DNA from 4 places in the Erythrobacter sp. RANMB8 genome. Region 1 is predicted to be linked to each of the others. Evidence: predicted binding sites of a transcription regulator. Region 1 holds the regulator's gene; each other region holds the start of a gene.
What was found. Region 1 encodes LexA, which represses DNA repair genes until DNA is damaged. Its sites were predicted from a motif close to GTTCCNCNCTTGTTCT; they were not measured.

Region 2: ACU0AG_RS00025 (deoxyguanosinetriphosphate triphosphohydrolase) is a predicted target of LexA. The motif match lies at 2,057-2,072, and genes of this name have one in related genera.
Region 3: ACU0AG_RS00235 (DNA recombination protein RmuC) is a predicted target of LexA. The motif match lies at 1,778-1,793, and genes of this name have one in related genera.
Region 4: recA (recombinase RecA) is a predicted target of LexA. The motif match lies at 1,378-1,393, and genes of this name have one in related genera.

Annotation. Positions count from the first base shown of each region.
Region 1 is NZ_JBREHG010000002.1:308,034-311,239, forward strand. It holds gene ACU0AG_RS04530 (ComEC/Rec2 family competence protein) at 1-1,112, shown strand, start outside; gene lexA (transcriptional repressor LexA) at 1,287-1,970, opposite strand; gene ACU0AG_RS04540 (molybdopterin molybdotransferase MoeA) at 2,172-3,206, opposite strand, start outside.
Region 2 is NZ_JBREHG010000001.1:2,549-5,754, forward strand. It holds gene ACU0AG_RS00015 (ABA4-like family protein) at 1-137, opposite strand, end outside; gene ACU0AG_RS00020 (NAD(P)H-binding protein) at 134-859, opposite strand; gene ACU0AG_RS00025 (deoxyguanosinetriphosphate triphosphohydrolase) at 852-2,015, opposite strand; gene ACU0AG_RS00030 (aspartate/glutamate racemase family protein) at 2,288-2,992, opposite strand; gene ACU0AG_RS00035 (alpha/beta fold hydrolase) at 3,086-3,206, opposite strand, start outside.
Region 3 is NZ_JBREHG010000001.1:44,679-47,884, reverse strand. It holds gene fmt (methionyl-tRNA formyltransferase) at 1-242, opposite strand, end outside; gene recR (recombination mediator RecR) at 296-892, shown strand; gene ACU0AG_RS00240 (peptide deformylase) at 1,018-1,590, shown strand; gene ACU0AG_RS00235 (DNA recombination protein RmuC) at 1,809-3,206, shown strand, end outside.
Region 4 is NZ_JBREHG010000002.1:84,778-87,983, forward strand. It holds gene ACU0AG_RS03490 (DUF4139 domain-containing protein) at 1-1,356, shown strand, start outside; gene recA (recombinase RecA) at 1,476-2,543, shown strand; gene alaS (alanine--tRNA ligase) at 2,857-3,206, shown strand, end outside.

The DNA of each region.
Region 1 (3,206 bases):
AGGCGCTGTCGCTCAGGATGGTCGCGGTGGCAGCGGGTTTCGTGCTGCTGCTGTGGCCGGAAAGCGCCATCGGGCCGAGTTTCCAGATGAGTTTTGCTGCTGTCCTGGCGATCATTGCGCTGTCTACCAGCGGTCCGGTGCGGGCCTTTCTGGCCCCGCGCGAGGAGGCCTGGTGGCAGCGTGCCGGACGGCGGGTGGTCATGCTGTTTGTGACGGGTCTGGTGATCGAGCTGGCGCTGATGCCGATCGTGCTGTTCCATTTCCACCGCGCCGGGCTTTACGGCGCGCTGGCCAATGTCGTCGCGATTCCACTGGTTACCTTCGTTTCCATGCCGCTGATCGCGCTTGGACTGGTGCTTGATACGGTCGGGCTGGGCGGGCCTTCGTGGTGGGTGGTGCAGCACTCGCTCGATCTCTTGCTGGGGATTGCGCATTTCACCTCGGCGCAGGCCGGGGCGGTCAAGCTGATGCCGCAGATTGGCGGGCTGGCGATCGTGCTGTTCGTAATCGGAGGCTTGTGGCTGGGCCTGTGGAGCGGGCGGGTGCGGCTTGCGGGGCTGGTGCCGGTTGTGATCGCGAGCGGGCTGGTGGCCGCCACGCCCATCCCCGATCTGCTGGTCTCGGGTGACGGGCGGCAGGTGGGGATCACCATGACCGGTCCTGATGGAGAGCGGCGACTGCTTGCCCTGCGCGACAGCCGCTCTTCCTATACGCGGGACAATCTGATGGAGCTTGCCGGGGTTGCTGCCGATCCGGTGCCACTGGCACAATGGTCGGGGGCGCGGTGTTCTTCGGCGTTCTGCACGGTCACGCTGGAGCGGGGCGGGCGGGACTGGGTGCTGCTGCTGGGGCGGGGGCGCGAGCAGGTGGAGGAGCGGGCCCTGGCGGCTGCGTGCAAGGAGGCCGATATCGTCGTTTCCGAACGGTTTCTGCCGCGCTCCTGCCAGCCGCGCTGGCTCAAGGCGGATCGCCGCTATCTGGAACGCAGCGGGGGGCTTGCGATCGATCTGGCCGGAGAATCCATAACCGCCGTTGCCGATCGGCAGGGCCGCCATGGCTGGTGGAAAGGGGCGGAGGCGAGAGCGGCCAAGCGGGGGTCTGGAACGACCTAGAGGTGGTCTAGAAGGGGTCTGGAGGGGGTCTAGACGGGCCTAGAAACCGGCCTTGCGTGAAACATTTTCCGCCAAGCCACTGTCTGGAAAGGAAAAACAGGCCAGAGCGAATGTTTCACGCGGGATGGTGCATTTCCACCCCACCGTGAACCCCCGCTCCGGCCCGCACACCCCTTAATGATAGCGCCGCAGCAGGCCTGCGAGCTTGCCCTGCACCTCGACTTCGCCGGGCAAGTAGTATTGCGGATCATAGGCTGCGTTGGCCGGATCGAGCCGCACCTTGCCGCCTTCCTTGCGCAGATATTTCAGCGTCGCTTCCTCGCCCCGCACCAGCGCCACCACGATCTCGCCGTCGCGGGCGGTGTTGGTGCGGCGCACCAGCGCGAAATCGCCATCGAAAATCCCGGCCTCGACCATCGAGTCGCCCGAAACCTCAAGCGCGTAATGCTCGCCCGGGCCGAGCAGCGCGGCGGGGACGGGGAGCGTGCTCTGCCCCTCCAGCGCCTCGATCGGGGCACCGGCGGCGATGCGGCCATGCAGCGGCAGTTCGATCACGTCGTTCGCAGCTTCCGGCGCACGGGCCGCAGGCGCGGGCATCGCCACCACATTGTCGCTCGCCGGAGCGCTGCGGGCCGGGGTCGTATCGCCCGGTTCACGGATCACTTCGAGCGCGCGCGCGCGGTTGGGCAGGCGGCGCAGGAAGCCGCGTTCTTCCAGCGCGGAGATCAGGCGGTGCACGCCCGATTTGCTCTTGAGATCGAGCGCTTCCTTCATTTCCTCGAAACTCGGTGAAATCCCGGTTTCTTCCAGCCGCTGCTGGATGAAGCGGATCAGTTCGTGCTGCTTGGCAGTCAGCATTGATCAGGTCTCCCTTGGTCGCATTCACGCCCGGCCATTGCGGCAAGGCGCAGTCCCTCGCGTGCTCCAAGAGGCACCGGCCCGGCAGGGCCATGGGTGCGTTGCGTGCACTTTCCGCCCGCCTTTATGGTGAACGAACACGGAACAATTAGGAAACTAAATGATCCGAGTCAAGCGCGGCCCACGGCAAACCCGCGCAATTCAGCCATTCCGGAGGCAGAACACCGGAACCGGCGCGCCCGCCGCCACCGCAGGGGCACCGGCCGGACGGTCGATCAGGCAATCGGCGGCAGCGAGGGCCGAAAGCGCGGAGGAATCCTGCGATCCGGCAAGGCGCACCGCATCGCCATCGATCACGGCGCGCAGGAATTCGCGGCGCTTGCCCACCGGCGGCAGCGCCTCGCCCGCGCGCAGGATCAGGCGGCGGGGCAGGGGATCGGCCGCGCCCATGCAGGCGCGCACCAGCGGCAGGGCAAACAGGAAGGCGGTGACAAAGCTCGACACCGGATTGCCCGGCAGGCCGAGGATCACCTGAGCGCCCCTGCTGGCGACCATCAGCGGCTTGCCCGGCTTGATCGCGACCTTCCAGAAGGCAATCTGCGCGCCCCAGTCCCGCAGCGCCTGCTGGATCAGATCGTGATCGCCGACCGAGGCCCCGCCGCTGGTGATCAGGATGTCGCTTCCTTCGGCACGCGCCAGCGCGGCGGCGAGCGCGGCCGGATCATCGGCGACGGGGCCGAGCATATCGACCGCTCCGACATAGGGATGCAGCATCGCGCCCAGCATCACGCCGTTGCTCGCCGGGATCTGGTGCGCGCCGCAGGGTTGGCCGGGCGGCACCAGTTCGTCCCCGCTATCGAGCACCGCGACCGAGGGCGGCGTGACCCATGGCAGAGCGCCATGCCCCGCTGCCGCCGCCAGCGCGAGCACGGCGGGCGAACAGGCTGTGCCCCGGTGCAGCACGGTGTCGCCCTCGCGGAAATCGAATCCGGCGCGGCGGATATGCTTGCCGGGTGCGGGGTATTCGGCAGCCTCGATCAGGTCGCCTTCGATGCGGGCATCTTCCTGCAACAGCACCGCCGCAGCGCCTGCGGGCACCACCGCGCCGGTCGAGATGCGCACGCATTCGCCGTCACGCAGCGTTCCGGCGAAAGGCGCACCGGCGCGGCTTTCGCCCACGCGCCGCCATGGGCCGGTTCCGGAGGCGATGGCGTAACCATCCATCGCGGACAGATC
Region 2 (3,206 bases), on a different contig from region 1:
ATCAGGCACAAGAGGCCGACACCGAGATAGAGCACGCCCGAAAGAAGGGCAGGCCAGCGCGGCAGGGCGATCAGACCGGCCCACGCGATCAGCGCGAGCAGATTGACCATGCTGAACCATGCGTTCCAGTCGATCATGCCACCTCTCCCTCGGCATCGGCATCAGCCACGCGCCGCCATTCACGGGCGGCACGGCGCATCGCGTCATTATCATGGGTGAAGCGCCCGCCCGCCCGCCGCAAGGCAAAGCCCAGCGCCGCCTCGGCCACCAGCCCTGCATCGATCGACCGGAACCGCGCCCACTTGCCAGACAGCAGCGGATCGACCAGCGGCGCAGCCAGCAGTGCGGCGCGCTCGGCAAAGCGCAGATCGTCCACCCGCTCGCCCCTGAGCAGGCCGGGATGGAGGATGTCGAGCCGCTTGAAACCGACCTTGGACACCGCCTCCTCGGTTTCGCCCTTCACCCGCATGTAGAAGCTTTTGGAGCGCGCATCGGCTCCGGCGGCGCTGACCAGCACCATGTTGGGCACGCCTGCTGCCTTGGCCGCCCTTGCGGTGGCCAGCACCAGATCGTGATCGACAGCGCGGAACGCCGCTTCATCGCCGCCCACCTTCTTCATCGTGGTGCCAAGCGTGCAGATCAGCGCGCGCGGACGCACGGCTTCGAGCACTTCGCCCCATTTGTCGGGCTCGGCCACGAACATTTCCATGCGGGCGCCAGGCGGCAGCGGCGCCTCGCGCCGGGCGATGCCGACGATCCGCGCTTCATCGCCGGCGCTGGAAATTGTGATCACGCGGCGGCCGACAAGGCCGGTCGCGCCGACCAGCGCGATCCGCACGGGGCCGCGCGCGTCAGACATTGATCAGCCCCGAAGGACGCTCGCCATAAATGCTGCCGACCGCCTGCATGGCGAAACGGTCGCTCATCCCGGCGATGAAATCGGCGATCACGCGGGACCTCTGCGGCTCCTGCGCGGGCAGGCGCGCCTGCCAGTCTTCGGGCATCAGCCGCGCATCCTGCGAATAGGCGGCAAACAGCCGGGCGACGACATCGCGGGCGCGCTCTGCCGCCGCAACCTGTTCCGGGTGGTAGTAGAGCCGTTCGTACATGAAGGTCTTCAGCCGCCGTTCCTGCACCGCCATGTCAGGCGAGAACCCGGCCAGCTGGCGCCCCGCGGCGCGCACGTCCGCGACCGAACCGAGGCCCTTCGCCTGCTCTGCCGTGTGCTCCAGCACATCATTCACCATCAGGCCGATCTGGTCGCGGATCATCTCGCGCAGCAGACGCTCTCGCGGGGCATGGGGAAAGCGCTTTTCGACCGCCCGCCACTGGTCTGCGAGGAAATCGAGCGTCAGCAGGTCATCCAGCTCCAGAAACCCGGCGCGCAGGCCATCGTCGATGTCGTGATTGTCATAGGCAATATCGTCCGCCACCGCGGCGACCTGCGCTTCCAGCGAAGGCCATGTGCCCAGATCGAGCGGAAAGGCCGCGTCCAGTTCCGCCAGCGCCCAGCCCGGCGCGGTGACCGGGCCGTTATGCTTGGCCAGCCCTTCCAGCAGATCCCAGGTCAGGTTCAGCCCGTCATGTTCGGGATAGGGGCATTCGATCCGCATCACCGTGCGCAGCGCCTGCGCATTGTGGCAGAACCCGCCATGCCGTTCCAGCGCGCCGGACAGCGCCGCCTCGCCCGCGTGGCCGAAGGGCGGATGGCCGAGATCGTGGGCAAGGCACAGCGCCTCGGTCAGATCCTCGTCCAGCCCCAGCGCACGGGCGATCACGCGGCCGATCTGCGCAACTTCGAGGCTGTGCGTGAGGCGGGTGCGGTAGTGGTCGCCATCGGGAGCGATGAACACCTGCGTCTTGGATTTCAGCCGCCGGAAGCTCATCGAATGGACGATCCGGTCGCGATCGCGCTGGAAGGCGCTGCGCGGCCCGCGCCGTTCGCCGGCAAAGCTGCCGCCAAATTCGCGAGGGCTGTGGGTTTCGGGATCGGCGGCGTAGGGGGCGCGGGACATCACGCAGCCGCGATTAGGGGAGGTGGCGGCGCACCTCAACCGGAACAGGTCGGGAACCTTGCGGATGGGAGGAGATTATGGAGCCGCCTTCCGGTGATTGGGGGGGAGGAAGGCGGCCCCAAGGGCCGTTCGGTGCGACCCGAAGACCCGGATGATGCCATTTCATTTTCGTGACAAAATCCGCGGGCGCCCTAGCCACAAAAGTTAACGCGTTGCACCCCTTGCAACCGCCCAAATCGACCAAACGCCCACAATGCCGGACGAGCGGACGATCAATCCCCGCCTTCGCCCCCGAGAATCCACTCCGCCGCAGCCTCGCAGTGGATGCGGGTGCTGTCGAAGATCGGCAGGACATTGGCATCGACATCGACCACCAGATCAAGCTCGGTACAGGCCAGCACAATCGCGCCTGCGCCTTCCTGCGCCTTGTTGGTGATGATCGTCTTCAAGGTCCGCTCCGCCTCGCGGGTGACCTTGCCGACCATCAGCTCGTCATAGATGATCCGGTCGAGCATCTCGACATATTCGAGATTGGGGGGCAGCAGATCGATGCCGTGCGCCACCAGCCGCTTGCGGTAGAAGCTTTCGGTCATCACGTTGCGGGTGCCCAGCAGCGCGGCACTGGTGGCGCCGGCACGCTTCATGGCAAGGCCGACATGTTCGGCGATGTGGAGGATCGGGATGTTCACCGCCGCCGCGACATCATCATACAGGCGGTGCATCGAATTGGCGCCGATGATCAGCGCCCCTGCGCCCGCGCCCTCCAGCCGCCTGGCACTGTCGATCAGCACGCCCGAGGCGCGCCGCCAGTCGTGATCTTCGACAAGCCCGCAAAGCTGTCGAAAATCAAGGCTCTCGATCAGCAGCGGCGCGCTCGCCATCGGGGGGCTGCGCTTCTGGACCATGCGGTTGATGTAATCATAATAGGTGGCGGTCGACACCCAGCTCATGCCGCCAATGATCCCGAGCTTGCGCAAACCCGCAGTCCTTTCCGTATTCGTGTGCAATTGCGAAGGGATGTAACGGCCAAGCGTTCCTCCCGTCCAGTGCGCAGCGGATATGCGGCGGCTTTATTCCCCCGCCTGCGCCGGGGCGTGCTGTGCAAGCCACGGCTGAAGATCGGCAAGCGTCGCTTGCGCCGCCTCTTCATGCGGCAGATGGCCGATGCGGGGATAGACCACCAGACCGGCG
Region 3 (3,206 bases), on a different contig from region 1:
ACGTCCGCCTGCAACGCGGCAAACTCGGCCTGCGCCTCGGCACCGCGCAGCGACACCGGACAGCGCACCGGCACCCCCAGCCGCTCGGCCTCGATCTGCACCGGCGAGGGGCTAAGCTTCTTCCCCCGGCCCGCCGGTCGCGGCGGCTGGGTATAGACGCAGGCGATGTCATGCCCCGCCCCTTGCAGCGCCTGCAGCGCCGGAACCGCAAATTCGGGCGTCCCCATGAAGATGATGCGCATAAGCTGTGCCCGAAGCCTTTGTGAAGCGAAGCGCAGCCCCTATCTCTCCCCCCATGGCATCGCAAGAGATCGAAGCCCTCAGCTCCGCGCTTGCCCGTCTGCCGGGCTTGGGCCCGCGTTCGGCGCGGCGGGCGGTGCTGTGGCTGGTCAAGCACCGCGAGAGCGCGCTGCCCGCGCTGCTGGAGGCGCTGGCGGGCGTCGCCGAGACGCTGGTCGAATGCGCATCTTGCGGCAATGTCGACACCCGCGACCCCTGCGGCATATGCGCCGACCCGCGCCGCGATGCGCGGTCCTTGTGCGTGGTGGAGGAGGTCTCCGACGTCTGGGCGCTGGACCGCGCGCGGCTCTTCCCGGGTCGCTACCATGTGCTCGGCGGCAGGCTCTCGGCCCTCGACGGCATCGGTCCCGAAAACCTCAACATCGCCAGCCTGCTTGCCCGCGTCGAAGGGGGCGGGGTGGACGAGGTGGTGCTCGCCATGAACGCGACGCTGGAGGGCCAGACCACCGCGCACTACCTCGCCGAGCGGCTGGAGGCCCATCCCGTCCGCGTCACCCAGCTCGCCCACGGGTTGCCGGTCGGCGGGGAGCTCGATTACCTTGACGAGGGCACGCTGGCGCAGGCCTTGCGGGCGCGCAGACCGGTGGGGTGACTTTCCCACCCCCAACCCCTTCCGCAAGCGGGAGGGGAGCGAGACTTGGCGGCTTTGCCGCCTAGTCGCAGCGGGGTGGGCATGCACGCGTTGAATAAATCGCGCGCCTCGCCTAAATACCCCGCATGGCTATCCGCGAAATCCTCGAAGTGCCGGACCCCCGGCTCAAGATCGTCTCGACCCCGGTCGAACCCCACGAGTTCGGCCCCGAGCTCAACACGCTCGTCGAAGACATGTTCGAGACGATGTACGACGCCCCCGGCATCGGCCTCGCCGCGATCCAGGTCGGCGTGCCCAAGCGGGTGCTGGTGATCGACCTGCAACCCGAAGACCCGGATGCCGAGCCCGTGGAATGCAACCACAACGGCCACAAGCACACGCATCCCGCCACCAAGAAGGAACCGCGGGTGTTCATCAATCCCGTGATCCTCGATCCGGCCGCCGAGCTTTCGACCTATCAGGAAGGCTGCCTCTCGGTCCCCGAAATCTACGCCGACGTGGATCGCCCGGCGACCTGCCGCGTGCGGTATCAGGACCTTGACGGCAACACCCACGAGGAAGCGCTCGACGGCCTGATGGCAACCTGCCTCCAGCACGAGATGGACCACCTCGAAGGCATCCTGTTCATCGATCACCTCTCGCGGCTGAAGCGGGCGATGGTGCTGAAGAAGCTGGAGAAGATCAGGCGGGCAGCGTAGCTTGTTTTGCAAACCCGCCTCCGCGGGTTTGTCCTCGGGGCTGTTCCTCCGCTTCGCTACGGGTCCCTGCGGGCGGGCGGTCGCCCTTGCGGCGCTGTGCGCCGTGATTATGCCATACTCACCACCGTCACCCCGGACTTGATCCGGGGCAAGGCTTTCTTGTTGGAAATCACATCGCAAGCCTAGCGTTCTCCATTCGTTCCTTGTAGGAATACGCGATGGACCCCGCGATTCTCTCGATCATTGCTCTCGTTGCCGGCGCTTTGCTCGGCTGGTTTCTGGCCTCGCGTCCGCTTGCGGATCTGCGCGCCCGCCTTGCTGCTGCCGAGGCGGCGGCGGGGGAGCGTGAGGCGGATTTCAAGCGCGCCGTTGCCGAACTTGGCGAAGCGCGGATCGAGGTGGCCGCGCTGGGTGAGCGCGCCGCGCGGGCTGACGGGCTGGTCCAGCAGATCGACGCGCTGCGCGAGGAAAACGCCCGTTTCCGCGCCGAACGTGCCGCCTTCGATGAACAGAAGCGGCTGCTGGAAGAATCGCGATCGAACCTCCTCAAGGAATTCGAAAACACCGGCGCGGCGGTGCTGGGCCGTGCGCAGGAAGCCTTCCTCAAACGTGCCGAGGAACGGCTCGGCCATTCCGAGAAGGCGAGCGAGGAGAAGCTGAAGGCGCTGCTTTCTCCCGTGGGCGAAAAGCTGGCGAGTTACGAAAGGCAGGTCGCCGATCTGGAAGCCAAGCGCACCGATGCGTTCGGGCAACTGGCGGGCCTGATCCAGTCGATGCGCGAAGGGCAGGAACAGGTCCGGCGCGAGGCGCAGCGGCTCGGCAATTCGCTCACCAATCAGCCCAAGGCACGCGGGCGCTGGGGGGAAAAGGCGCTCCAGAACCTGCTCGAACAATGCGGGCTGGCGCAGCATACCGATTTCGTCATGGAGCATTCCGTCGCGACCGAGGACGGGCGGCTGCGGCCCGATGCGATCGTGCGGATTCCCGGCGGCAAGGTGCTGGTGATCGATTCCAAGGTGTCATTGAACGCCTATCAGGAAGCCTTCGAGGCGGATTCGGACGAGGCCCGCGAACGGGCACTCGCCGATCACGTGCGCTCGATGCGCAATCACGTGCAGACGCTGGGCACCAAGAGCTACCAGTCGCAGTTCGAGGAAGCGCCCGATTATGTGGTGATGTTCGTCCCCGGCGAACATTTCGTCGCCGCCGCGCTCGAACATGATCCCGATCTGTGGAACTTCGCCTTCGACAAGCGCGTGCTGCTGGCGACACCGACCAACCTCGTCGCCATCGCCCGCACCGTGGCGCAGGTGTGGCGGCAGGACGGGCTGGCGAAAGAGGCGCAGGAGATCGGACGGATGGGCGCCGAGCTCTATGACCGGTTGCGGGTGGCGGCAGAACACCTCAAGCGCGTCGGCGGAGGGCTGGAGTCGGCAGTCAACAATTACAACAAGTTCGTCGGCAGCTTCGAACGCAACGTGCTGACATCGGGCCGCAGGCTGGCGGAAAAGGGCGTCGAGATCGGCAAGCAGGCCATTGAGGAAGTGCCGCTGGTGGAAAGCGCGCCGCGCTACAATGCCGCCGATGGCGATGCGGTCGAGGTGGAATACCCGGCG
Region 4 (3,206 bases), 220 kb from region 1:
CCCGGCGGCACGATCGAGAAGAACCGCAACGCCCAGCTCCTCTCGCCCGCCGCGCTGGTGGACGGCACGCTCGGCAACCGCGTGACCATCACCCGCACCAATCCCGCCACCGGCGAGGTGCGCAGCGAACAGGCGGTGGTGCGCACCCGGGCCGACGGGGGCCTGGTGCTGCAATCCTCAGCCGGCTTCGAAGCGGTGCGCTGTACGGGCCTGCCCGAAAAGCTGACCTTCGACCGCGTGCCCGCCGGATTGTCCTCCGCGCCGGTCTATTCGGTCGATACGCGTTCGGAGGCGGGCGGCACCTATGATGTGACGCTCACCTACCTCGCATGGGGTTTCGACTGGCAGGCCAATTATGTCGCCACCATGCTGGACAAGGGTGTCGGGAAGGGGGCGGGCGAGGAGTTCGAGCTGCGGCTGCTCAGCTGGCTGACTCTACTCAACGACAATGGCCAGAGCTTTGACAAGGCGCGGCTCCAGATCATCGCGGGCGAGCTCAATATCGACAGCGATTTCGAAGGGCTGGCCGATCCCCCGGTGGCAGAGCCGTTGCAGTTGACCTGCTACCCCTTCGGCAGCACGGCGGAAGGATCGCCGGTGCCCGATTACAGCCCCGTGCCGCCCCCGCCGCCGCCGCCCGTGGCCTACGCGCCGATGGCAGCCGAGATGATCACTGTGACAGCATCGCGCCGAACCGAGGCGATGATGGACGTGCCGGTCGCCGTCGTCACCGCCGACGAGGAAGACCTCGGCGATCTCAAGCTGTTCCGCGTGCCGGGGCGGATCGACGTTTCGGCCAAGGGGATGAAGCAGGTCGCCTTCCTCAACAAGGACGCGGTCAAGGCGCGTTACCTCTATCAGGCGCCGTGCGATCCGTGGGAATGGATCGGGGAGGGAGGCGAACCGCAGCCCGCCAGCCTGCTGCTGGTGACCAAGAACGAAGTGGCCAAGGGCCTCGGCATCGCCCTGCCGCAGGGTCAGATGACGCTCTATGAACCCACCGCGCGCGGGCCGCAGCTGGCCGGAACGGTGTCCCTGCGTGATTATGCCCGCGGGCGCGATATCGAGCTGGAACTGGCGCAAAGCGCGCAGGTCTTCGCCCGCTGTGCGGCGGTGAACGAGGATGCCAAGCCCGATGACGGGCGCAAGTGGACCGCGATGCGCGCCGAACTCTCCAACGCCAACCCGCACCCTGTGACTGTGCGGCTGCAACTGGGTTGGGCGAGCCAGTTCGAGATCCGCGTGCCGCGCGAAAAGGTGGTGCTGAAGAACGGCTACCGCAGTGTCGAGGTGACGGTGCCGGCCAACCGGACCCGCACGATCGACTGGCAATTGCGCAGTTCCGAACGCGATTGAGCGCGTTGTAGGAAAATTTTCGTTCCCCACTTGTTCCATGAGAACAAATGCGATACATGGCTGTCAACGGCGGCGGAAAACTGCTTTCCGCCCTCTAGGCAAGCGAAGGAGCGCGTGCGATGGCTACCCAATTGAAATTGGTCGAAGAGGACAGAAAAGCCGTGGATCGTCAAAAGGCTCTCGAAGCCGCGCTCGCGCAGATTGATCGTGCCTTTGGCAAGGGTTCGGCGATGAAGCTGGGCTCGAAGGAAGCGATGCAGGTCGAAGCGATTTCGACCGGATCGCTGGGTCTGGATATCGCGCTTGGCATCGGCGGCCTGCCGCGCGGCCGCGTGATCGAAGTCTATGGTCCGGAAAGCTCGGGCAAGACCACGCTGGCGCTGCACGTGATTGCCGAAGCGCAGAAGATGGGCGGCACCGCGGCCTTTGTTGATGCGGAACACGCGCTCGATCCGGTCTATGCCAAGAAGCTGGGCGTCGACATTGACGAACTGATCGTCTCGCAGCCCGATACCGGCGAACAGGCGCTCGAAATCACCGACACGCTGGTGCGCTCCAACGCGATCGACGTGCTGGTGGTCGATTCGGTCGCGGCGCTGGTGCCGCGCGCGGAAATCGAAGGCGAAATGGGCGATTCGCACGTCGGCCTTCAGGCGCGCCTGATGAGCCAGTCCCTGCGCAAGCTGACCGGATCGATCAGCCGCTCGCGCTGCATGGTGATCTTCATCAACCAGCTGCGCATGAAGATCGGGGTGATGTACGGCAATCCGGAAACCACCACCGGCGGCAACGCGCTGAAGTTCTACGCCAGCGTGCGGCTCGACATCCGCCGCACCGGCCAGATCAAGGAACGTGACGAGATCACCGGCAACACCACCCGCGTGAAGGTGGTGAAGAACAAGGTGGCGCCGCCGTTCAAGCAGGTCGAATTCGACATCATGTATGGCGAAGGCATCTCGAAGATCGGTGAAATTCTCGATCTCGGCGTGAAGGCGGGCCTTGTCGAGAAATCGGGCAGCTGGTTCTCCTACGATTCGATCCGGATCGGGCAGGGGCGCGAAAACGCCAAGAACTACCTCAAGGAAAACCCGGAAGTTTGCGACCGGTTGGAAGCTGCGATCCGCAGCCGCACCGATCAGGTCGCCGGGGAGATGATGACAGGGCCGGACGCGGACTCTGACGACTGATCCCCAAGCGGACATGACGGGAGCGTGGTGAGCGCTCCCGGTCCGGAAAATCGGAACGCCGGCGCTGTGTCTCCTCGCGGATGCATGCGCCGGCTTTTCGGTTGCGCAAGGGGTGCGGGGTGCAGGTGGAGGTTAGCCTCGTCCAGACCCCTCTAGACCCCCTCTAGACCCCCTCTAGACCCCTTCCAGGCTCCTCCAGACCCCCGTTTCATGCACCTTTTGGCCATGGTCTGTGACCTGCCTGCAACGCTTGGGAGCGGCGCTTTTGCGCGGTGGATTGCCTTAACCCCGCGCTTTGCCTAACTGCACGGCCATGACCTCGACGAACGACATCCGCCGCTCCTTCCTCGACTATTTCAGTAGGAATGGCCACGCCGCCACGCCTTCGGCGCCGCTGGTGCCCTACAATGATCCGACGCTGATGTTCGTCAACGCGGGCATGGTGCCGTTCAAGAACGTGTTCACCGGCCTCGAAACCCCGGCCTCGCCCCGCGCCGCATCCTCGCAAAAATGCGTCCGCGCCGGCGGCAAGCACAATGACCTCGACAATGTAGGCTATACCGCCCGCCACCATACCTTCTTCGAAATGCTGGGGAATTTCTCCTTCGGCGACTATTTCAAGGAAGAGGCGATCACCCACGCCTGGACCTTGCTGACCCGCGA